Regions from separate parts of the Clostridium chauvoei genome, predicted to be linked through region 1. Evidence: a T-box and tRNA genes for the amino acid it is inferred to sense, from the RefSeq annotation. Region 1 holds a T-box; the other holds one or more tRNA genes.
What was found. A T-box is a leader RNA that pairs with one kind of tRNA and senses whether it is charged. The one in region 1 lies ahead of leuS (leucine--tRNA ligase), so its partner is inferred to be a tRNA-Leu.

Region 1 (3,433 bases):
GAACCATATTCAGATATATAATCATCTGGAGAAATTGTATTTCCTTTTGATTTACTCATTTTTAATCCATCTGGTCCTAATATTAAACCTTGGTGAGTTAATGATTTAAATGGTTCATCAAAATCTAAATAACCCATATCTCTTAATGCTTTAGTTATAAATCTTGCATAAAGAAGATGCATACAAGCATGTTCAGGTCCTCCAACATATTTATCAACAGGAAGCATTTTATTAACTAAATCCTTATCAAAGGCTTTTTCAGAATTCTTGTTGTCAGGATATCTTAATTGATACCATGATGAACATACAAATGTATCTAAAGTATCAGCTTCTCTCTTAGCTGGTTTACCACATTTTGGACAAGTTGTGTTTATGAACTCATCACATTTAGCAAGTGGAGATTTTCCATCTGGAGCAAACTCAACATTGTAAGGAAGCTCTACAGGTAATTGATTTTCAGGTACAGGAACAGTTCCACAATGTTCACAATGAATCATTGGAATTGGAGCACCCCAATATCTTTGTCTTGAAACTAACCAATCTCTTAATCTATAGTTAACCTTAGCTGAGCCTAATTCCATTGAAGCTAATTTCTCGACTATTTTAATTTTAGCTTCTTCTGTAGTTAATCCATCAAATTCACCAGAGTTTACTAAAACACCATATTCACAATAAGGAAGTTCTACTTCTTTACCATTTTTGCTAGTTATAACTTTTTCAATTGGAAGATTAAACTTTGTAGCAAAAGCAAAGTCTCTTTCATCATGAGCTGGAACAGCCATAACAGCACCAGTTCCGTAAGTTGCTAATACATAATCACCAACCCAAACAGGAACTTCTTTTCCGTTAATTGGATTAATAGCGTAAGAACCAGTGAATACACCAGTTTTTTCTCTAGAAAGAGATTGTCTTTCTATATCAGATTGCTTTTTAGCTTCATCTTTATAATTTTCAACAGATTCTTTATTTTCAGCAGTAGTAAGTTTATCTACTAATGGGTTTTCAGGAGCTAAAACAACATATGTAACTCCATTTAAAGTATCAACTCTTGTTGTGAAAACATCGAATTTAAGATCGGAATCTTTAACCTTAAAAGTAACTTCAGCACCAGTAGATTTACCAATCCAGTGTTTTTGCATAGCCACAGTTTTTTCAGGCCAATCTAAAGTATCAAGCTTTTCAAGAAGTTCATCGGCATAATCAGTTATTTTTAAGAACCATTGAGTTAAATCCTTCTTTGTAACTTCTGTTGAACATCTTTCACAAGCACCTTCAACAACTTGTTCATTTGCAAGAACTGTATTACATGATGGACACCAATTTACAGGGGCTTTCTTTCTATAAGCTAAGCCTTTTTCATAAAGTTTTAAGAATACCCATTGAGTCCATTTATAGTAATCAGGGTTACAAGTTACAACTTCATTTTCCCAGTTAAACATAGCACCCATAGCTTTTAATTGTTTTTCCATGTTTACTATATTTTTATCAGTTGAATCCTTAGGGTGGATTCCAGTTTTTATTGCAAAGTTTTCAGCAGGTAAGCCGAAAGCATCAAATCCCATTGGTTGGAATACATTATATCCTTGCATTCTCTTCATTCTAGCCCATGAATCAACAGGTCCATAGTTAAACCAGTGACCAGCATGTAATTGGCTACCTGAAGGGTATGAGAACATTTCTAATACGTAAAGTTTTTCCCCTTCTTTATTAGGGTCGAATTTATAAAGTTTAGTTTCTTCCCATTTATCTTGCCATTTTTTATCAATAGCAGTTCCATAGTTACTCATTTTAAGTCCTCCTATATTTTTATTTATAAAAAAAAGTCCTCCATCTCTATTTAAGAGACGAAAGACATTATTTCGCGGTACCACTCTTATTAGAAAAAATACTAGATAAATATACCTAAGTAAAATTTCTCGCTTAAATAAATAACGGGAATATCCCGTACTTGCTTTTGACAAGTAAGCTCCTAGGCAAGTTCCTATATTTATATCGTTACTTTTCACCAAACAGTAACTCTCTAAAGATATAAGGATATAGTACTACTCCTATTCAATGCAATAAAATATTAAATTTTTAATTAATCATAAATTATTATATATTATCTATCCTTATAAAGTCAACAGGTACAAATTTTTGTTAAAAAAATAAGAATACATATATACTTTTGGGGGAAAATACTAAATGAAAATACGACTTAAGTAAGGAGACAGAAAAATGAAAGTATTATATCACATTGATAACCCAAGTAAATGGAAGTTAACAGTAGAAAATGTAAAAAATATGGTTAAGTATGGAAAGGAATCAGGAAAGACTTTCGAAATAGGCATATTAGTTAATAGCGTTGCAGTAATAGATTTAAAAGAACAAATCGCTGTTAATTCTAAAATGTATATAAAGTTTGATGAATTAGCTAAGGAAAATGTTAAATTCATGGCATGTCATAATGCATTAAAGAAACTTACAATAACTAAAGAGGAATTATGTTCTTTTGTAGAAATAGTGCCATGTGGAGTAGCAACCATTGCTGAAAAGCATGAAGAAGGATATTGCTATATTAAGGCATAAGGAGAAGGGTAATGACAGAAAAGAAAAGACTTACAATAATACAAATAAATGATGTTCATGGACATGTAAAGCCTCACAATGAAGCTTTTTTTGAGGCTAATGGTATAAATATAAAAGAAGCCGGTGGATATTCAAGAATAAAAACTGTAATAGATAGTATAAAACAAGAAAATCCTAATACTATAGTTTTAGATTGTGGAGATACATTCCATGGAACCTTTATAACTACTCAAACTCAAGGAAATGCAATAATTCCTATTATGAATAAAATGGGTATAGATGCAATGACTGCTCATTGGGATTTTGCATATACACCATCTCATTTAGCTGAAATTTCAAGAAGATTAAATTACCCCATGCTATCTGCTAATACATATGTATATGATAAAAAGAAGAGATTATTTGATCCATATATAATAAAAGAAATTGATGGCTTAAAAATTGGTATCATTGGTATGGCTTGTGAACATGTAGTGCAAGGTTTTCCACAAAAATTTAGTCAAGGAATATATATGTCACCAGAATATAAAGAAATACCTCAAACAGTTGTAGAACTTAAAAATAAGCATAAGGTAGATGTTATAGTTTTATTATCACATCTTGGAATGCCAACAGATTATGAAATATTACAAACTGTTAATGATGTAGATATATGTATAAGTGGTCATACTCATAATAGACTAAATTCTCCTATAAAAATAGGAGATACTATACTTATACAATCTGGATGTCATGGCTCTTTTATAGGAAGATTAGATTTAGATATTTTAGATGGAAAAGTAATAGATTATACTCATGAACTTATTACTATTTCAGATAATATAGAAAAAAATCAAGAAATAGAAACTCTTATAGAAAATGCTTA
Region 2 (3,433 bases), 1.2 Mb from region 1:
TTTCGCAATATTATTGTTATTTGCATATTTTATTAAATTTATAAATAAAAATATACGTATGAAAACAAAAAAGTTGTGAAATAACAAAGGATTTCTCCTTCATTATTTTCACAACTTTTAACACAACTCTATCATCAATAACACAAGTTTAATAACTGTGATATGACTTTATTGTTGTTGAATATCAAAGCTTATTACTTGCTCATTGCTTCTTCTATAGCAACTGAAACTGCAACTGTAGCTCCAACCATTGGGTTGTTACCCATTCCGATAAGACCCATCATTTCAACGTGAGCTGGAACTGATGATGATCCTGCGAATTGTGCATCTGAGTGCATTCTTCCCATAGTATCAGTCATACCGTATGAAGCAGGACCTGCTGCCATGTTATCTGGGTGAAGAGTTCTTCCAGTACCACCACCTGATGCAACTGAGAAGTACTTCTTACCTTGTTCTACACATTCCTTCTTGTATGTTCCAGCAACTGGATGTTGGAATCTTGTAGGGTTAGTTGAGTTACCAGTGATTGATACGTCAACTCCTTCGTGATGCATTATAGCAACACCTTCTCTAACGTCGTCTGAACCGTAGCACTTAACTGCAGCTCTTGGTCCGTTTGAGTATGCTTTTTCTTTAACTATTTCTAATTTACCAGTCATGTAATCAAACTTAGTTTGAACATAAGTAAATCCGTTAATTCTTGAAATTATATAAGCAGCATCTTTTCCAAGACCGTTTAATATAACTCTTAAAGGTTCTTTTCTTACCTTGTTAGCTTTTTCAGCTATCTTTATAGCACCTTCAGCAGCAGCGAAGCTTTCGTGTCCTGCTAAGAATGCGAAACATTTAGTTTCTTCTCTTAAAAGCATAGCTCCTAAGTTTCCGTGGCCTAAACCAACTTTTCTATCATCAGCAACTGATCCTGGGATACAGAATGCTTGTAATCCTTCTCCTAGAGCTTCAGCAGCATCAGCAGCCTTTACGCAGCCCTTCTTTATAGCTATAGCAGCACCTAAAGTGTAAGCCCACATAGCGTTTTCGAATGCGATTGGTTGAGTTGACTTAACGATATCATAAACGTTGATTCCCTTTTCATCACATACAGCCTTAGCATCTTCTATTTTTTCCATTCCGTATTTTTGTAATACTGGAGTGATTTGGTTAATTCTTCTTTCATAACTTTCAAATAATGCCATGTTTCTATTCCTCCTTACAATATTATTTGTGTCTTGGATCTATAACTGTAACAGCGTCATCAAATCTTCCGTATTGTCCTGTAGCTTTAGCTAAAGCTTCATTAGCATCCATTCCCTTAGCAACCATTTCCATCATCTTGCCTAAGTGAACGAATTTGTAACCTATGATTTCTCCATCAGCATCTAAAGCTGTTTCAGTTACATAACCTTCTGCCATTTCTAAGTATCTTGGTCCCTTAGCAACTGTTCCGTACATAGTACCAACTTGAGATCTTAATCCTTTTCCTAAATCTTCAAGTCCAGCTCCTATTGGTAATCCACCTTCTGAGAAAGCAGTTTGAGTTCTTCCATAAACTATTTGTAAGAATAATTCTCTCATAGCTGTGTTTATAGCATCACAAACTAAGTCTGTGTTTAATGCTTCTAATATAGTCTTTCCTGGTAATATTTCTGAAGCCATAGCAGCTGAATGAGTCATTCCTGAACATCCAATTGTTTCAACTAACGCCTCTTCTATTATTCCATCTTTAACGTTTAAAGTTAATTTACAAGCTCCTTGTTGTGGTGCACACCAACCCACACCATGAGTTAATCCTGAAATATCTTTAACTTCTTTAGATTGTACCCATCTTCCTTCTACAGGAATCGGTGCTGGACCATGATTAGGTCCCTTAGCAACAACACACATTTCTTCAACTTCTCTTGAATACATCATATCATTGATTCCTCCCTAATTATTAAATAGTCGTAGTCTTCTTCTACTAACTATGTGTTTAATATGTAGACTACACATAACTGGGTCAAAATTAAACCCACTGGGTTAAATTTATCCTCTTCTAATAATATCAGAACTTGTCCATACTAACAAGATTTTATTGTAAAATTTTTATCTTTTTAGGAATAAAAAATTAAAACTTGAAATTTTTATTCTTTTATGATATTATTTTCTAATGAAGAGACCTTGTCGGCATGGCGGAACTGGCAGACGCACATGACTCAAAATCATGCGGTTTTACCGTGAGGGTTCGATTCCCTCTGCCGGCACCAATTAAATTATAAAAATATCACAATTTTTAATAAAAAGTTGTGATATTTTTTATTTTATGTATATATTTATTATTATTATGATAATAATAGTATTAAGGATATATAAAATTCCTAATTAATATGAAATTTCAAAAAACAAAGAGGACTATTTTATTTTAAATAGTCCTCTTTGTTTTTTTTATTTACAGATGATTTTTCTATTACATTATGAACCCATTTATAGCTTTTAAATCTAAATATAGATACTATAAACTTCGCTATTTCTTCCGCTGTTACCATTAAAATTACTAAATATATAGGAAATCCTAATAGTACTGCCCCTATAAATGCCATAGGAACTCCAATAAACCACATAGTCAATACTTCTGCTTTTAGAGCAAAGCTAGCATCTCCACCACCTCTAAATACTCCTACTATAAGAACTAAATTAACTACTCTTATAGGGTAACATACACTATATATTCTTAATATTAATATTGAATATTCTTTAACTATATATGATACATTAAATTTCCTATCATTACTAGAGAAGAACTTGCCATACTAAAACATACTACAAAGAAAAGGTTTTGAATATTATTTGTTATTTGCACTGCTGCCATAGACTCTGTACCAAGCTTTCCATATGCTATTGAATAGAAAAAAGTACCAAATCCCCAGCAAGCTTCATTAAGAACTACTAGAATTACTGATTTATAAATTGAAAAAGCAAAATCTTTTTTAAACATAAAATACTCTTTAAATTCTCCATGCAATACTTTATGTTTATGCCCTTTAATGGCTAGAAGAGTACATTCTACAAATCTTGCTATTACTGTTGCAATAGCAGCTCCTTGTACTCCCATCTCTGGTACTCCAAACTTACCAAATATAAAAATATAGTTTAATACTATATTTATACAAACTGCAACTGCACTTATAATCATAGGTGTCTTAGAATCTTCCATACATCTTAATGCTGTTGCTATAGTAAATGTAATTGCTGTTACAATATAACTTATACTTACAATAGCTAAATATGAAGATGCTTCTTTTATAACTTGTAGATCTTTTGTAAAAATACCTACTGCTGCAACTTGTTCATCTCCAATAGAACCAATCATTAATGTATCAGCCATATTTAATGATGAAGTTAAAATATTTTGCAATATAATAGGTAATGCTAATATAATTAAAGTTTTAAAAAACTG

Region 2: it encodes a tRNA-Leu, which carries the amino acid that the T-box ahead of leuS (leucine--tRNA ligase) is inferred to sense. The anticodon was not compared.

The regions. Positions count from the first base shown of each region.
Region 1 is NZ_CP018624.1:1,935,324-1,938,756, reverse strand. It holds gene leuS (leucine--tRNA ligase) at 1-1,787, opposite strand, end outside; T-box leader at 1,838-2,065, opposite strand; gene BTM21_RS09120 (DsrE family protein) at 2,218-2,568, shown strand; gene BTM21_RS09115 (bifunctional metallophosphatase/5'-nucleotidase) at 2,580-3,433, shown strand, end outside.
Region 2 is NZ_CP018624.1:761,767-765,199, reverse strand. It holds gene BTM21_RS03525 (GGGtGRT protein) at 195-1,196, opposite strand; gene BTM21_RS03520 (iron-sulfur cluster assembly scaffold protein) at 1,219-1,911, opposite strand; tRNA gene BTM21_RS03515 (tRNA-Leu) at 2,160-2,243, shown strand; gene BTM21_RS03510 (Na+ driven multidrug efflux pump) at 2,394-2,597, opposite strand; gene BTM21_RS03505 (MATE family efflux transporter) at 2,735-3,433, opposite strand, start outside.